DNA from 2 places in the Enterococcus sp. UD-01 genome. Region 2 is predicted to be linked to the other one. Evidence: predicted binding sites of a transcription regulator. Region 2 holds the regulator's gene; the other holds the start of a gene.
What was found. The regulator LexA, encoded in region 2, represses DNA repair genes until DNA is damaged. The targets are predictions, from matches to a motif close to CNAACANNTGTTNG.
Positions count from the first base shown of each region.

Region 1: a site for LexA is predicted at 7,642-7,655, ahead of uvrB (excinuclease ABC subunit UvrB). Genes of this name have one in related genera too.

Region 1 covers NZ_JBIYEU010000002.1:125,441-135,126, forward strand. Annotated here, with positions in the region: gene ABH902_RS02975 (L-cystine transporter) at 1-439, shown strand, start outside; gene ABH902_RS02980 (hypothetical protein) at 593-736, opposite strand; gene ABH902_RS02985 (VOC family protein) at 888-1,259, shown strand; gene ABH902_RS02990 (TraX family protein) at 1,423-2,154, shown strand; gene ABH902_RS02995 (rhodanese-related sulfurtransferase) at 2,295-3,245, shown strand; gene ABH902_RS03000 (SLC13 family permease) at 3,303-4,349, opposite strand; gene ABH902_RS03005 (amino acid ABC transporter ATP-binding protein) at 4,537-5,274, opposite strand; gene ABH902_RS03010 (amino acid ABC transporter substrate-binding protein/permease) at 5,275-7,425, opposite strand; gene uvrB (excinuclease ABC subunit UvrB) at 7,747-9,686, shown strand, end outside.
Region 2 covers NZ_JBIYEU010000001.1:231,794-241,479, forward strand. Annotated here, with positions in the region: gene ABH902_RS01225 (cation:proton antiporter) at 1-1,019, shown strand, start outside; gene ABH902_RS01230 (ABC-F family ATP-binding cassette domain-containing protein) at 1,089-2,978, shown strand; gene ABH902_RS01235 (thymidylate synthase) at 2,991-3,938, shown strand; gene ABH902_RS01240 (dihydrofolate reductase) at 3,956-4,462, shown strand; gene ABH902_RS01245 (alpha/beta fold hydrolase) at 4,477-5,286, shown strand; gene lexA (transcriptional repressor LexA) at 5,361-5,990, opposite strand; gene ABH902_RS01255 (DUF896 family protein) at 6,211-6,453, shown strand; gene tkt (transketolase) at 6,552-8,546, shown strand; gene ABH902_RS01265 (glucosaminidase domain-containing protein) at 8,886-9,686, shown strand, end outside.

The sequences.
Region 1 (9,686 bases), on a different contig from region 2:
AACACAAACCAAAGCCTTGGGTGTGGATGATGCAACGGCTAATTTCGCAGCAAGCTTCGGGTTATCCATTGGTCAAAATGGCTGTGCAGGCGTATATCCTGCGATGCTAGCAACGATTATCGCACCGTCAGCGGGAATAAATGTCTTTAGCTTAGAATTCATTTTAATGTTGACTGCAATTGTTACAATCAGCTCCTTTGGCGTTGCCGGTGTCGGTGGCGGAGCAACCTTTGCTTCATTAATCGTTTTAGGTGCGATGAACTTGCCTGTAGCGATTGTTGGCTTGGTGATCTCTGTTGAACCATTAATTGATATGGCAAGAACAGCTGTGAATGTCAGCGACAGTATGGTTGCCGGAATTGTGACAAGCTCTCGCATTCACGAACTTGATCGAAATGTCTTAAATGACAGCAACATGGTTATTGAAGAAAATGCATAAATGAGAATTAAATAAAATAAGAGACGATGTCAAAACGAATAATATGTTTTGATATCGTCTCTTTTTGCGAACAAGCGGCAGTCAAAAGATAGAGTTTTCGACAATGATATGCTAATTATTCGAACCTTAACGACTTTGGTCTAAGCTATTTGCTTAATGCCAATCTACAATTAGACCGACGCTGATTTTTTTAATCGGAATCGTTAGACGAATGTTCACTTTAGCTGAAAAGGAAACACAGTGGCAAGGTGCAAGGTTTTTGATCTGTTTTTCTTCAAAATATTCAATTGTTTTCATTCATTGTTCCTCCTCGTCAAACAAATGACATCCGCCTAAAATACCTAAGATCCGTAACCTTTTTTAGTATAAAATGATTTTCATTCATCTTACCATAAGCTATAATAAATAAGAATTTCTTTTTAAAAAGAACAGAGAGAAGAGGGAATAGATGTTTACGAATCAAGTGAAAATTATGTTGTATGTGACAAATGTGGAAGAATCCAGTCAATTCTGGCAAAAAATCGGCTTTGTTGAAAAAGAACGGGAAGCGGTAGATGGTACTTTAGTAGTGGAGATCGCCCAAAGTCAGGAGGCTGAAAGCAGTATCGTGTTGTACGACTTAGCCTTTATTCAGGAGCATTCACCAGAGGTTGCGGGTAATGCGCCATCGTTAATGTTCTTTTCAGATGATGTTCTGAAATTATATCAATCAATGAAAGAAGCTGGTGTTCAGGTGGGAGAACTGGTTCAGCTGCCCACTGGCTTGGTCTTTAATTTTGCCGACAACGATGAAAATTATTTTGCAGTGTCAGGACAGTAGCTCACTCGGAAACTCTAAAAAGCCTTCAGCGTAAAATTGCTGAAGGTTTTTTTATGGAAAAAATAAATACAATCATTTGTAAATGAAATCAGTCTTAAGAAGGATCAACGGCGGCTAAAACCTATGTTATATTAAAGTTGTTATATAAAAAGGGGGAAAAATTGTGACAAAAAAATTAACGAGTTTTCATTTAAAAGTAATTGCTATTATTGCCATGCTTTTGAATCATATGGGCAGTGGCTGGGGGATTAATGAAATTTCACCTCCGTTATTTTTCTTTACAGAGTTTATTGGAAAGCTGACCTTTCCGATTATGGCTTTCTTGTTGGTTGAAGGATATCATTATACGCGAAATGTGAAAAAGTATGCGCTACGTTTGTTTATTTTTTGCCTGCTATCCAGTTATCCGTTTCATCTTTTGTTTTATCCAAACTATCCGTATGTTCCTCTTGAGTTAGTCAATAATATTTTCTTTACGTTACTCATGGGCTTGTTATTGATTATTTCATGTGAAAAGACCACAAGCACGCTAGAACATGTTTTGTTAGTAATCGGTTTTTCAGTTGCGACGATTATGTCTGATTGGAACCTTGTGGGTGTTTTAATGATTTACGGGTTTTACCGTATCAAAAAGCCAAGTGCCAAAAAGATTATTCCACCACTTTATACAACAGGTGTGCTCTTTTTAATTATGTTTTTGACTTATCTTCTTTCAAAAGGTCAGGCTATGCCATGGTATGAACCAATTACTACTTTAGGCACTTTAGGAATGATTCCATTGCTCTTAAGCTATGATGGTACACGGGGCTATTCACCGAATTGGGTCAAATGGGGTTTCTATTTATTCTATCCTTTGCATATGATTCTCCTAGTTTTAATCAGAAGCTTTATGTAGCGCACGAACATGTGTAATAGTCTACAAGCAGTTTTCTCGCTTTTCTCTATTTGATTTCTATATACTAAAAATGTCTGAACAAATTTAGCTATTCGGCATTTTTATACAGAAATGAAAAGCGAGAAAAGAGGAGAAGAAACATGGACTATCGCGTATTGCTTTACTACAAATATACGTCAATTGAAAATCCGGAAGAATTTGCAAAGGAGCATTTGGCTTTTTGTAAATCATTAAATTTAAAAGGTAGAATTTTGGTGGCAAATGAAGGAATTAACGGGACGCTTTCTGGAACGGTTGCAGAAACAGATCGCTATATGGAGGCTCTTTTAGCAGATGAACGTTTTAAGGATACGTATTTTAAAATAGACGAAGCTCCTGAAAATGCGTTTCGCAAAATGTTTGTCCGTCCTAGAAAAGAATTGGTTTCTTTACATTTAGAAGAAGATGTAAATCCGCTTGAGCTGACAGGAAAATATTTAGAGCCGGCGGAATTTAAAGAAGCTTTGCTGGATGAAGAAACGATTGTGCTGGATGCCCGTAATGACTATGAATATGATCTAGGTCATTTTAGAGGTGCTGTTCGACCGGATATTCGTAATTTTCGTGAATTACCACAATGGATCAGAGACAACAAAGAGCAATTTATGAACAAAAAGATCGTCACTTACTGCACCGGCGGCATCCGCTGTGAGAAATTTTCCGGCTGGCTGTTAAAAGAAGGTTTTGAAGATGTAGCCCAGCTTCATGGAGGGATCGCTGTGTATGGGAAGGATCCTGCTACGAAAGGCGAGCTGTGGGATGGCAAAATGTATGTATTTGATGAAAGAATCAGTGTAGAAATCAATCAGGTGGATAAAAAAATCGTGGGTAAAGACTGGTTTGACGGCACGCCCTGCGAACGCTATATTAACTGTGCCAATCCCTACTGCAACAAGCAAATTTTAGCTTCTGAAGCAAATGAAGCGAGATATCTAGGCAGCTGCTCCGACGAATGCCGACATCATCCGGCAAACCGTTACGCAGCCAATCATGGCTTAAGTGAAGAAGAGGTTGCGAAAAGATTAGCAGCACTGACTGCAGTTACTAAGTAAAGACAGCAAAAAGAGCATGAAAGAGACGAGTGGAAAGTATCTCTTTCATGCTCTTTTTTATAACAAGAAATAAAAGATGCCAATAAAAACGACTAAAAACGCCGCATTCACCCAAGTAAATTGAGCCAAAAAGCTTTTACTGCGCTGCGGATAATATTCTCGATAGACTTTAAAGCCGATCAGATTAGCTAAGGAAGCGATCAATGTGCCGAGACCGCCCACATTTACACCCCAAAATAACGCTTGTGCCTGAGTCGTGAACGGTGCAATCAAGATCGCCGCCGGAACATTACTGATTCCTTGGCTGACAATGATACTGCCGAAAAAGGTGCCCTGACTCGTGGTAAATAATCTCTTGATTAAGGCAGAAATCCATTCCAGCTGAGAAAAATTACCAACTGCAATAAAGAAAAAGACGAAGGTCCACAGTAAACGATAGTCCACCTGTTTCACAGTTTTCGGCTGATAGCTGGCTAAGAGCACGGTCGTCAGTGGAATTACAATCAAATAAGAGCAGACATTGAACACACTTAAAAGAATGAATACACCAATAATCGTTAAAAAGCTGAGCTTCTTTTTATCTAACTCAGGAAAAGCTGTTTGCTGAGTTGGTATTGTTTCTTTTTTTACAAAGAAAAAAGCTAGACTTAAAATAAGCAGAGAAAACAACAGTAAAGGCAAAGCCCAACGAAAAAATGCTCCAGCTGACAGCTTATAATAAGAAAATAGAAACAAGTTCTGCGGATTGCCGACGGGGAAAAAGCTGCTGCCTAAATTTGCAGCAATAATCAATATGACAGCCCCAAAGGCCTTGTTTTTAAGCATCGGTAATTTTCGAGTAATCATTAAATAAATTGGCATTAAGGTCAGAATGGCCACATCATTGGTTAAAAGCATCGAACTAAAAAAGGCCAGCAAAGTAATATTTCTGATCAAGCTTCTGGTCGTTTTCGATAAATCAATCAATTTTTCAGCAAAGTAAGTTAAAACACCAAGCTGCTCAATATTTTTAACTAATAGCATTAAGCCGAACAAACAAAAAATTACTTTAAAATCAATCGAAGCCAAGCTGAACGTTCCAAAAAAGCAGCTGAGAACAGCCACAAAAAAAGCAATAGTAAAGAGCCAGTCATTTTTAAAATATGCGCTGATTCGCTTGATAAACTCACCTCCAAAAAGATAAAACTCCTTTACAAATGTACTTTATAACGAAAAATTACGCAAGTAAGATTCGTTGAAAAAAAATGAACGAAAAGTGCGTGGCAACTTTTCGCTCATTTTTTTGATCCAATTAAATATTAAGTACTTTATCCAAGAAGTCCTTGGTTCGTTCATTTTGCGGATTGCCGAAGATTTGTTCAGGCGTTCCATCCTCAAGGAAATTACCGTCATCAATAAACATGACACGATTAGCCACTTCCTTAGCAAAGCCCATTTCATGCGTGACAATAACCATCGTCATGCCTTGCTTCGCTAGCTTCTTCATTACATTCAACACATCGCCGACCATTTCCGGGTCAAGCGCTGAGGTTGGTTCATCAAACAGCATAATATCCGGATTCATTGCCAAGGCTCTGGCAATCGCTACCCGCTGCTTTTGACCACCTGAAAGAGATTCGGGGTAGCTGTCTTTTTTATCTGCTAAACCAACGCTGTCTAAAAGCTTAAGTGCTTTTTCCTTAGCTTCTTCTTTTGACAAACGACCTAAGTCGGTTGGTGCCAAGACAATATTTTCCATAATAGACAAATGTGGAAATAGATTAAAATGCTGGAAAACCATGCCGATATGCTGGCGAATTTTATTAATATTGGTGCTTTTATCTGTTAAGTTCGCGCCATCAATGATGATGTCGCCGCTGGTTGCTTCTTCCAATTGGTTTAAACAACGCAGGAAGGTACTTTTTCCAGAACCGGAAGGGCCGATGATACAAACTACGTCTCCTTCACGAATAGATACGTTAATGTCATTCAAGACAGTATGCTCACCATATTTTTTGACTAAATGTTCAACTAAGATCTTTTCAGCCATTTACTTCACCTTCTTTTCTAAAACTTTTGCGAATTTGGTTAAAGCTGTGATTAAAATGAGATACATCATAGCGATGATAAAGTAAACCATGGTACTTTGCAAATTACGTGCCACGATAATTTTCCCTGTTTGCAGCAATTCAATCAAGCCGATCGCTGAAAGAATGGTCGTATCTTTTAATGAAATAACAAACTGGTTCACGAAGGATGGCAGCATAATTTTAATTGCTTGCGGTAAAATGATCTTTTGCATCGTGCGATTATAAGAAAGTCCCAAGCTGCGAGAAGCCTCCATTTGTCCTGTTGGTACGGCATTAATACCGCCACGGACAATCTCCGAAATATAAGCGCTGGCGTTTAAGGTCAAAGTAATAATTCCGGCAAGAAAAACAGGAATGTTAAAGCCTAAAATCCCCGGTAAACCGAAGTAAATGAAGAAGGCCAACACCATTAATGGAATCCCGCGAATAATATCGACATAAACGGTTGAAATCATACGCAACACTTTGGATGGAGAAGCACTGAACAAGCCGAAAAGAACACCGACAATCAGTGCAAGGATAAATGAAATCAAGGTTAATTGAATCGTCATCCATAAGCCGTTTAATAGACGTTTCCAATTATTTTGAATCATACCGACAAAGGTTGATTCGTCGACCGTTTTTTCTTCACTGCCGTCTTTAATATACTTACCGACGATTTTGTCGTATTCGCCTGTTCGTTTTAGTTCGGCAAGACCTTCGTTAAACATTTGGATCAATTCTGGATTTTTACCTTTTTTTACAGCGAAGCCATATTTTCCGCCTTCTTCACGTGGGATGGGAGTAATTAGCGGCTGCTTTTGGGCAACACCGTAACCGATGACTGGATAATCATCCATCATTGCATCAATTTCACCAATTTCAAGTGCGCTGTATAAGGCATCTGTTGTATCAAGGTATTTCACAGAATAGCCGTATTTATCTTTATTCGCTTCAAGAAAATCTGCACTTTCGGTGCCGATTTTTGCCCCGACCTTTTTATTTTTTAAATCTTCATAAGACTTGATTTTGTCGTTGCCTTTTTTCACTGCGATTTGAATACCGCTGTTAAAGTATGGAGTAGAGAAATCAAAGGATTTTTCCCGTTCCTCGGTAATGGTCATGCCGGCGATCATTGCATCAGCTTGACCGGATTCCACTGCTTGTACTGCTGAACTAAAGCCGATAAATTTGAATTCAATGTTGAAGCCTTGGAGTTCAGCGATTCGTTTCACTAAATCTACATCAATACCTTCATATTCACCATCTGAATTTTGAAATTCAAAAGGAGCGAAGGTTGAATCACTTGCGATAACGTAATTATCTTTTTTAGGTTGAATCTTTTTCATTTTTCCATCGGCTGGTTCATTGCCGGTAGAAATGTAGTCTGCAATAATTTCATCATACTTGCCGGATTCTTTTAAGTTTTTCAAGCCAGCATTGAATTTTTTCAATAATTCTTTGTTTTGCCCTTTTTTCACAGCGAAACCATAAGAGCTGCCGGTTTCCTTATCACCGACTAATTGTAGCTTTTGTCCATTGGTAATGGCATAGCCTAAGACAGGATAGTCGTCAAAAATGGCGTCTGCTTCACCGTTTTCCAAGGCTTGGTATAAGCCGGTGGCATCATCAAAGTTTTTAATTTTATAGTCGTACTTGTCTTGATTTTTCTCAATGAAGGTCGCGCTTTCGGTGCCAACCTTAGCAGCAACCGTTTTTCCTTTTAGATCTTTATAATTTTTGATTTGATCATTGCCTTTTTTGACCGCCATTTGCAAACCGCTGTCAAAGTAGGGTTCTGAAAAGTCAAATGATTTTTTGCGTTCATCGGTAATACTCATACCTGCGATCATTCCGTCAATCTGGTTTGACTGTACCGCTTGAATTGCACTATCAAAGCCTAGTGGTTTGTGGACCACCTTAAAGTCCTGATCTTCAGCAATAGCATGAAGTAAGTCAATATCGATTCCGATATATTTTCCCTCAGAATCTTGAAATTCAAAAGGAGCAAAGGTTAAATCAGTTCCTATATTATATGTTTTTTCCTCAGCGTGAGCCGACTGCCCCAGTGTAAATGTCAGTAGACTTGCCATTACGGCAACGAATGAAAGTAAAAAGTGTTTACTTTTCATAAAATACCTCCTCTATTTGCATATTGAATAATTATATAGTAAAAATCAGGAGGAATACAAGCTTTTAGCTATGTAAAATTAAAAAAAACCATTATTCCTTACATCTTATGTTAGCATATATAACACGGAATCATTTTGAACGTTCAGCTTATATATAGGAAAGAACTAAAAAATTACCCTTAAAAATTTAACATACGCAATTAATTCAAAAACTAGCGAAAATATGTTCGGTATGTTAAAATGAACAAAGAAGTGATCAAATTTTTTTGAATCCTTTTTTTGATTACTGTAAAGAACTTTAGTAAAGAAGGAGGACGTCAGATGATAGAAAGAGAAACCTCCAATACGTTTGACTTAGTATCAAAATATCAGCCCGACGGCGATCAGCCGGAAGCGATTAATCGCTTGGTTGAAGGCGTCGAAGGCGGCGAAAAAGCTCAGATTTTGTTGGGTGCTACAGGAACAGGAAAAACATTTACGATTTCTAATGTAATTAAAGAAGTGAACAAGCCAACATTAGTCATCGCTCATAACAAAACCCTAGCTGGACAGCTTTATGGAGAATTTAAAGAATTCTTTCCCAATAATGCGGTCGAGTATTTTGTTAGTTATTATGATTATTATCAACCGGAGGCCTATGTGCCTTCCAGTGATACCTACATTGAAAAAGATGCCAGTATCAATGACGAGATCGATAAGCTACGTCACTCTGCAACTAGCTCTTTGCTTGAGCGCAATGATGTTATTGTGGTCGCGTCGGTTTCATGTATCTTCGGTTTAGGAGATCCGAAGGAATATAGCGAACAAGTGGTTTCAATTCGTGTTGGGATGGAAATGGAACGGAACCAGCTGTTGACTAGTTTAATCAACATTCAATTTGAACGAAATGATATAGATTTTCAACGTGGCCGTTTCCGTGTGCGTGGCGATGTAGTCGAGATTTTTCCGGCATCGCGTGACGAGCATGCGTTAAGAGTCGAGTTTTTCGGCGATGAGATTGAGCGAATTAGAGAAGTGGATGCATTAACGGGTGAAATTATCGGAGAAACAGAGCATGTTGCGATTTTTCCGGCCACTCACTTTGTGACGAATGAAGATCATATGGAGCATGCGATTGCCCAGATTCAGGCAGAACTGGATGAGCGTTTGGCTGTTTTGCGTAGTGAAAATAAATTGCTTGAAGCACAGCGCTTAGAGCAGCGGACCAATTATGATATCGAGATGATGCGGGAAATGGGCTATACGTCAGGCATCGAAAATTATTCCCGACATATGGATGGCCGTTCTGAAGGGGAACCACCTTATACACTACTGGACTTTTTCCCGGATGATTTTTTGTTAGTTATTGATGAATCACACGTAACTATGCCGCAAATTCGCGGGATGTATAATGGCGACCGGGCGAGAAAACAAATGCTGGTGGATTATGGCTTCCGATTGCCAAGTGCACTGGATAACCGACCGTTACGTTTAGAAGAATTTGAAGAGCATGTTCATCAAGTGGTGTATGTGTCAGCAACACCAGGACCTTATGAGCATGAACAAACCGATACAGTAATTCAACAAATTATCCGTCCGACGGGTCTGTTGGATCCATTGATTGAAGTTCGTCCGATTATGGGACAAATTGATGATCTAGTCGGAGAAATCCATGAACGGGTTGCCAAGGATCAGCGGGTCTTTGTCACCACTTTAACCAAAAAAATGGCTGAAGATTTGGCCGATTACTTTAAGGAATTGGGCATCAAAGTGAAATATCTGCACAGTGACATTAAGACTTTGGAACGTACCGAGATTATTCGTGATTTACGTTTGGGTGAATTTGATGTGCTGATTGGTATTAACCTGCTTCGAGAGGGCTTGGATGTGCCGGAAGTTTCCTTAATTGCCATTTTAGATGCAGATAAGGAAGGCTTCTTAAGAAGTGAGCGTTCTCTTGTCCAAACAATTGGCCGAGCTGCTCGTAATTCAGATGGCCGTGTCATCATGTACGCCGATAAGATTACCGATTCCATGCAACGGGCGATGGACGAAACTGCGCGTCGTCGTTCCATTCAAGAACAGTATAATGAAGAACATGGAATTGTACCAAAAACGATCATTAAAGAAATTAGAGATTTGATTTCGATTTCTAAAACCGCTGATAAAGAAGAAGGCTTCAAGCTTGATAAGTCTTATCATGAGTTAAGTCGTCAAGAAAAAGCGGACTTACTAATGAAATTAGAAAGAGAAATGAGAGATGCTGCTAAAGCATTGGACTT
Region 2 (9,686 bases):
ACTCTATGAATGAAATGCTGATTTTGACCTTCGGTGGAGTAAAAGGAACTGTCAGTTTGGCTACGATTTTTATTTTGCCTTTGACAGTCAACGGCGAGCCGTTTCCAGAGCGCTCTCTTTTGTTATTTATTACAGCCTGTGTGATTTTAGTCACCTTGCTGGGTGGCATCGTCGTCTTACCATTTTTGACGGAAACGGATGAAGTTGAAATCGATAATTCTACTGTAATTTCTTTGTTAAATGAAGTGATTGAAAAGTTAAAAAGAATTAATGAAGAAGATCCGCAAGTCGAAATGAACGTGGTGATTGAAAACTATCAGGATCGTGTGAAAGAGCTGTATACCGATCAGTTACCTTCCGATCAAAAACAAGAAGTTCAAGAGTTGAGAGCGTTGATTGTTTCCATTGAACGAGATGGACTGGAAGAAAGCTTTCGTCAAAAGGAAATCGGTATTGAAGGGTATCGTCTGTATGAGCGGCTGATATCCAGAATGGAACGCTCTATTGCGAGACAATTGCTTTCCATTATCGGTTTTTGGTTGCTTTTTGCTCGGCGTATCATTGCCTTTTTTGTGCATTTTAAAAGCTTTTTTGGTGAAAAAGATGAAGAAGGCTTACGCGAGTATCGTAAGGAAGAATTTGAAAATGTGCGGCAGGTATTCATCCAAAATACAGAAGTTGTTTTAAAAAGTTTGGATAATTTAACGGGGGTTTATGATGAAGCAATCATTCGTTTCTTCATTGATTCACGCTTACAGCTGGCGCAGCGTTTGGAAGACGGCACATTTATTGACTCTTTCATTGTTCGTTCGCAATCGAATTATACAAAGGAGCTGCTGATTGGCTATCAGGTCGAGCGTGAAATGATTGACGAATTTGAATTATCGGAAATAATTACTTCCTTAGAAGCAAACGAATATCGTAAAAACGTGAATCTTTTAGAATCATACTCAATTAATGATATTTCGAATGCGGTACCATTGACTAAACTTACAAAAGAATGGAAAAAAAGAAGCTAAGCAAGAAAACGAGCTTCTTTTTTTTGCTATTTTTTGTTACAATAAGCAGGATGAAAAGGGCGTGAATAAATGAAAGAATTAAAAGTCAACGAACTGACTAAAACATATGGTGAAAAAACATTATTCGATCAAATTTCTTTTCATATCCATGAGAAAGATCGCATTGGTTTAATCGGCACCAATGGAACCGGAAAAACCAGCTTACTAAATATTTTAGCTGGTCGCGACAGCGGAGACGGGGACGGCACTGCGGTTTCACAGCCGAATGATTATCAGATTGGCTATCTTTCTCAAGATCAAGAATTCGATCCGGAATTAACTGTTGTTGAAGCCGTTTTTCAAGGAGATACGCCAATTATACAAGCGGTGAAAAACTATGAGTTAGCTTTGCTGGCTTTAGCTGCTGACGGCAGTAACGAAATAAATCAAAAGCGCTACGCTCAAGCAGAAGAGCGCATGAACAAAGAAGATGCCTGGACTGCAGACACAGATGCTAAAATCATTTTACAAAAATTAGGGATTGCCACACTGCATAAAAAAATTGGTGATCTTTCTGGCGGACAAAAAAAGCGTGTCAGCTTAGCGCAGGTCTTGATTGAATCGCCGGACCTTTTACTGCTTGATGAACCGACCAACCATCTGGATTATGAAGCAATCAGCTGGTTGGAAAGCTTTTTAAATAGTTATCGTGGCGCTATTTTGATGGTAACCCACGACCGTTACTTTTTAGATCGGGTAACGAATCGCATTTTTGAATTAGCCTTTGGCAAGCTGCACGAGTACAAAGGCAATTATGAGATGTATGTTTTAGCCAAGGCAGAGCGTGAACGTGTAGAAGTAGAGCAGGAAACGAAACGCAAACAATTATATAAGCAAGAACTAGAATGGATGCGGGCAGGTGTTCAGGCTAGAGGAACCAAGCAGCAGGCGCGCCAGGATCGTTTTCATGATTTAAAGGAAAATCTTTATCAAGTGAATCAAAAAAGTCAGCTGGAAATTGACATTGCTTCCAAGCGCTTAGGAAAAAAAGTGTTGGAGCTTAAAGATGCAAATTTTCGCATTGATGATAAAGTTATTTTAAATGATTTTCACTTACTGATTCAAGCCCAGGAACGTTTAGGGATTACTGGGAAAAACGGTGCCGGCAAATCAACCTTACTGAATATTTTAGCTGGACGTTTGTCTTTGGATAGTGGTGTATATACTATTGGCGAAACTGTGCGTTTAGCTTATTATACACAGCAAAATGAAGCAATGGATCCAAATAAACGCATGATTGCTTATCTGCAGGAAGCAGCAGAACAAGTAAAACGGACAGACGGTACCACAATTGGCGTGGCCGAATTGCTTGAACGCTTTTTATTTCCTCGTTTTATGCATGGTACTCTTATCGGCAAGCTCTCTGGCGGCGAAAAACGGCGCTTGTATCTGTTAAAGCTATTAATTGAACAGCCTAATGTGTTGCTGCTAGATGAGCCGACAAATGATTTGGATATTGATACATTAACGATTTTAGAAGACTATATTCGCACCTTTCAAGGAGCAGTGATCGCTGTATCTCATGATCGCTATTTCCTTGATAAAACGATGGACAAGCTATTAGTTTTTCAAGGTGCAGGCAAGATTACTGCTTTTTATGGATCAATGAGTGATTATTTGACCAGCTCAAAACCTGAAACAGAAAAAAAGGACAGCAAATCCGAACCAAAAACCTCCCCAGAGCCTGAGAAAAAAGTAAAAATTAAATTAACTTACATGGAACAAAAGGAATGGGAAACGATTGAAGCTGAAATCAGCGAGCTGGAAGAAAAGAGTGCTCAGTTAACAGAAGAGATGAATCATCAGGGTGACGACTTTACCAAGCTTCAAGAGCTTCAAAAGCAACTAACACTTACTGAGGAAATGCTGGAAGAAAAAATAGAGCGCTGGGAATATTTAAGCGAATACGCAGACGATTAGGAGGCAATGTTTATGGAAGAAGCATATTTAGAATTAGGCCGTAAAATTTTGACTGAAGGTCATTTAAAAGAGGATCGTACAGGCACAGGTACGAAAAGTATTTTTGGTTACCAAATGCGGTTTGATTTGGCGGAAGGATTTCCATTATTAACGACAAAGCGAGTACCGTTCGGCTTAATTAAAAGTGAGCTGCTTTGGTTTTTAAAAGGAGATACCAATATCCGCTATCTATTACAGCATAATAATCATATTTGGGATGAATGGGCATTTGAACGATATATTAAAAGTGCTGATTATCAAGGACCAGATATGACTGATTTTGGTCGCCGCGTGCTGGTGGATGAGGAATTTAAAGAAAGCTATGAGCATGAACATAAAAAGTTCTGTGATGCGATTCTGAATGACGAGGCTTTTGCAGCAAAATATGGCGAATTAGGTAATATTTACGGGGCGCAGTGGCGCCATTGGGAAACCAAGGACGGCAGCTTTATTGATCAACTGCAGAATGTCATAGAGATGATCAAAAAAACACCGGATTCACGTCGTTTAATCGTATCAGCTTGGAATCCCGAAGATGTGCCATCAATGGCTTTACCTCCTTGTCATACGATGTTCCAATTCTATGTGAATGACGGCAAATTGAGTTGTCAGCTGTATCAGCGCAGCGGCGATGTTTTTCTTGGCGTGCCGTTCAACATTGCTAGCTATGCCTTATTGACTCATTTAATTGCCCATGAAACTGGCTTGCAGGTTGGGGAATTTGTTCATACTTTAGGCGATGCACATTTATATATGAATCATGTAGAGCAAATGGAAGAGCAACTATCACGTGATATCCGCTCATTTCCTACTTTAACTTTAAATCAGGAAAAGCAGTCTGTTTTTGATTTTGAGATGGAAGATATTGTGATCGAAGGCTATGATCCGCATCCAGCTATAAAAGCACCGATTGCCGTTTAAATTGAAAGGAGTCGCTTATGTTAGCAGCTATTTGGGCGCAAGATGAAGAAGGAACCATTGGGAATAACAATCAGTTGCCTTGGTATTTACCAAATGATTTAAAATTTTTCAAACAAATGACCGAAAATAATACGATCGTAATGGGCAGAAAGACCTTTGAAGGAATGGGCGGCAGACCGCTACCTAATCGAAAAACAATTGTCTTAACTCGTGATCAACACTATACGGCTGAAGGTGTCGTAATCATGCATACGCTGGAGGAGATTCTAGCCTACGCCGAAGAGTTTACCGGCATTACCTTTATTGCGGGAGGTTCATTAATTTATGAGGAATTCCTTCCTTATTGTGATGTGCTGTATCGTACTTTGATTCATCATACGTTTGCCGGAGATACCAAATTCCCTAAAGTGGCTTGGGAGAACTGGACACTGATCAATCTCAGTGAAGGGGAGCAAGATGAAAAAAATACGTATGCGTATCAATTTGAAACCTACCAGCGAAAGATTACTGTAGAAGAACAATAGCAGGAGGCCTTTTTATGAAAATGGATATTTCTGGGCTGAAACTGAATTATGAAATTGTTGGACAGGGGAAACCACTAGTGTGTTTGCACGGCTTTGGTGTAGATCATCGTTTGATGTCCGCTTGTCTGGAGCCCAGCTTTTTTGAACAGAGCGGCTTCCAACGAATTTACGTAGATTTACCCGGAATGGGTCAGTCTACAAGTAGGACGGATCTTTGTGCAGATAAAATGATCGAAATTCTTCAAGCCTTTTTAAGAGAAGTCATTGGTACTACGAGCTATTCCTTAGTTGGAGAATCTTATGGCGGCTATTTGTCATTAGGTTTAGCGATGCAAGAAACTGATTGTATAGCCGGACTTTATCTGCTGTGTCCTTGTACGATTAGCAGACAGGCTGACAGAACACTTCCGCCCAAAGAACAACTCATTGTCTCTGATAAACTACAAGTATCAGCTTCTCAATGGGCTGACTATCAGAATTTTCTTCAGACTGCAGTGTTTGCAACAAGGGAAACCTGGGAGAACTATCAAAAAGCTATTTTACCCGGTATAAAATCAGTGGATCCAAAATTTTTATCTACGTATCAGTCAAAGGGTTACTCTTTCTCTAATGAAAAGCAGCTGCTTAATTTCTCATTAGATGTTCCAGTCAGCATTATTACAGGGAAACAAGATGATATTGTCGGTTATGCGGATGCCTTTCGTTTCATGAAGCAGTTTCATCGAGCCAGCTTCGCCGTTGTTGATGGTGCAGGGCATAATCTGCAAATAGAACAACCAGAAATTTTTCAACAAAACTTTATCGAATGGCTGAAAAAAATCTAATCATAAAAAGACCTTCCTTAAATTCATTCGCTAAAATGAGTTTAAGGAAGGTCTTTTTTTCTGAATGAGTACAATTAAATATGATTGCGGTACAAGCCAACAACTTTGCCTAATATACTTACATTATTCAAAATAATAGGTTCTAAAGCATCATTTTCAGGCTGTAGTCGGATATAGTCGCTTTCTTTAAAGAAACGTTTGCAGGTGGCTTCATCTTCGTCCGTCATAGCAATCACTATATCGCCGTTAGAAGCGGCACTTTGTTTGCGGACAATCACTTGATCACCGTCTAGAATCCCCGCATTAATCATACTTTCGCCTCGAATCGTCAGCATAAACAAAGAGTTTTCTTCAGACTGCAAGTCTGGTGGCAACGGGAAGAAATCCGAAGCTTCTTCAACAGCTAAAATTGGTTCACCAGCTGTAACGACCCCTAACATAGGGATCACAGTCGGACGTACGCCGATCTTTTCAAGTCCTTCAGGTGTTAGTTCAATGGCTCTAGGTTTTGTTGGGTCACGTAGAATGAGTCCTTTTTTCTCGAGACGAGCTAAATGTCCGTGAACGGTGGAAGTAGAGGAAAGATCCACTGCTTTTCCAATTTCCCGAACGGTCGGAGGATAGCCCTTAAGCTCTACTTGTTCATATATATATCTTAATACTTCGATTTGTCTAGTATCTGTACGCTTCACCAAAGCTCGCACCTTCTTTCAATTAATATATTCAGTGTACCATACAATTAAGCAGGAATCAAACAAGCGTTCGTGTTTTTTTGTCTTGAAACAAATTTGGGCGATGTATACAAAAGAGAACTGAAATTCCATTAAGAATATAGTTGTCTTTTTCCTATTCATCTTATAAGATAGACATGGAAGCAAACAAAAAAGACGTTTAAAAACGGACCTTTTAAAGGAGCGCTGATATATGTTATCATCAGAAAAAATGAGTCGTATCAATGAACTGGCTAAAAAAGCCAAGGAATCAGGATTATCTGATCAAGAAAAAGCGGAACAACAGAGATTGCGTCAAGAATATTTAGCTGCTTTTCGCGGTGGCATGAGACACCACATTGAAGGAATGAAAGTAGTTGATCCTAAAGGGAATGATGTGACACCAGATAAATTAAAGAAAATTCAAAAAGAAAAAGGCTTACACAACCGCAAATAATTTTAGTTGTTTTTACTAAAAGTAATTGCTTTCATAAACGATATGCGTTAAAATAAAGATAATAAAGGTAAAAAAAACCTAAATAGGAGATGATTTTTTTGTTCGATAACACTGATCAGTTAGGCGTTAATACCATTCGTACATTAAGTATTGATGCGATTCAAAAGGCGAATTCTGGACATCCCGGATTACCAATGGGAGCTGCTCCAATGGCATATGCTCTTTGGACAAAATATTTAAAGGTAAATCCTAAAACCTCTACCAACTGGGTAGATCGGGATCGTTTTATTCTTTCAGCAGGTCATGGCTCAGCAATGCTTTACAGTTTACTTCATTTATCGGGCTATAATGTTACGATCGATGATTTAAAGAGCTTCCGTCAATGGGACAGCAAAACTCCTGGACATCCTGAAGTTCATCATACAGATGGTGTGGAAGCAACAACGGGTCCATTAGGACAAGGAATCGCGATGGCTGTAGGTATGGCCATGGCTGAAGCCCATACAGCTGCAACCTATAACCGCGACAGCTTCCCTGTTATCGACCATTTTACTTACGCTTTATGTGGTGACGGCGATTTGATGGAAGGTGTTTCACAAGAAGCAAGTTCTATGGCCGGACATATGAAGCTTGGTAAACTGATCGTGTTATATGATTCAAATGATATCTCTTTGGACGGACCAACGTCAAAAGCATTTACTGAAAATGTTGGGGCGCGCTATGAAGCTTACGGCTGGCAACACATTTTAGTCAAAGACGGCAACGATTTAGAAGAAATCTCTCAAGCAATCGAAGCAGCAAAAGCAGAAACTGAAAAACCTACTTTAATCGAAGTGAAAACAGTGATCGGTTATGGTGCACCAAAAGAAGGCACTTCTTCTGTTCATGGCGCTCCAATTGGTGCAGATGGTATTACTGCGGCAAAAACTGTTTATGGCTGGGAATATCCAGATTTTACTGTGCCGGATGAAGTTGCTGCTCGCTTTAAAGAAACGATGATTGAAGAAGGCGAACAAGCAGAAAATAAATGGAACGAAATGTTCAAAAACTACGAACATGCACATCCTGAATTGGCTAAACAATTTAAGCAAGCTTTTGCAGACGAACTTCCTGAAAACTGGGATGCAGAATTACCAGTCTATGAAGTAGGTTCAAGTGCAGCAAGTCGTGTCACTAGTAAAGAAACCATTCAAGCTATTTCTAAGGCTGTACCAAGCTTCTGGGGTGGTTCTGCCGACTTATCTGCATCGAACAATACAATGGTAGCTGCTGAACAGGATTTTGAACCTGGCAATTATGCAGGTCGCAATATTTGGTTTGGCGTTCGTGAATTTGCCATGGCTGCAGCAATGAACGGTATTCAGCTTCACGGCGGAAGTCGGATTTACGGCGGAACTTTCTTCGTCTTTACAGACTACCTACGTCCAGCTGTTCGCTTGGCAGCTATTCAAAATACACCCGTAACCTATGTACTAACGCATGATTCGGTTGCAGTTGGTGAAGATGGTCCAACGCATGAACCAATTGAACAATTGGCAAGTATTCGCTGCATGCCGGGTGTACAAGTGATTCGTCCAGCTGACGGTAATGAAACCGTAGCGGCTTGGAAGATTGCAATGACAACTAAAGATGCTCCGACAGTCTTAGTATTAAGCCGTCAAAACCTGCCAGTAATTGAAGGCACCAAAGAAAAAGCGAGTGAGCTAGTTCAAAAAGGTGCTTACGTAATTTCACCTCAAAAAGGCGAACAACCGGAAGGAATTTTGATTGCTACAGGCTCAGAAGTTAATTTGGCAGTTCAAGCTCAAAAAGAATTAGCTGCTCAAGGCAAAGATGTATCTGTTGTATCAATGCCAAGCTTTGATTTATTTGAAAAACAATCAGCTGATTATAAAGAATCAGTTTTACCAAAAGCTGTAACAAAACGTGTAGCAATTGAAGCTGCTTCTCCATTTGGTTGGGAAAGATATATCGGAACCGAAGGAACAACTGTTACGATCGACCACTTTGGCGCATCAGCACCAGGCGATTTAATTCTAAAAGAATTTGGTTTTACTGTTGAAAACGTTGTAGCCAAATATACAAGTTTATAAAAAATAGAAAAGGAGATCCCTAATTTTAGCGGATTTCCTTTTTTATATAGTAAATAATCGGTGTAACGCTTTTGACATAATTGAAACAAATGAGACTATTTCATCGTATATCATAAAAATATTGAATAAATAGTAATTAAAGCCAAATTTGTAAAAAAATACAAATATATAAATACCTATAAGTAATTTTAATAATACATTTTAGATTATATTAAATAAAACAAACATTTCATAGGAGTTACGAGGGCTTTAAATTATAAATTTTTAAGTCTAAATAATTGTGATTCTTGATTAAACTCAGTAAAATTTGCTTATGAGTTTGATTGAGGAGGAACAAAAATGGAAGAAAGATTGACTAGAAGCAGTAGGCATGCAGTGAATAAAACTGTTCATTTCAGTAATAAAAAATTGGCAGCACTTATGGGCGCATCTTTTGTTTTTCTACCTATCGCTGGAAGTGTTCTACCAACGAATGCTCAAGCGGAAGTAGCAAATAGCGGGGCAGAAGCGCAACAAGCATTTATTGATTCAATTGGTTATTCTGCTGCCTCCGTGGCAAATGAAAATGATTTGTATGCTTCTGTAATGATTGCACAAGCATTGCTTGAAAGTAGTTATGGAACATCTGGTCTGGCTGCCGCTCCCAACTATAATTTATTTGGTGTTAAAGGAAGCTATGCGGGGCAAACTGTCTATATGCCCACATCAGAATATTTAAATGGGGAATGGGTGACATTGAACGAACCATTTAGAAGTTATTCTTCTTACGCAGAATCATTTCAGGATCACGCCAACGTGATTCGGACCACATTAAATTCCAGCGGTGATTACCATTATTCCGGTGTTTGGAAAAGCAATACCACTAGTTATACCGAAGCGACTGCTGCTTTAGCAGGGCGTTACGCTACAGATCCGAATTACGCAGAAAAATTAAATTCTTTAATTGCAACTTATAATTTAACGGCTTACGATTGGGGAACCAGCGGAATCGGGGAACCAGCAGCTGTTGAAGCTTCAGACCAAACGATTGGTCAAAGTACAGCATCAGCTACTGGCCAAACATACAAAGTCGTTTCCGGAGATAGCTTATGGTCTATTGCTGAAAGTAATGGACTTTCAGTAGATCAACTGATGGCATTG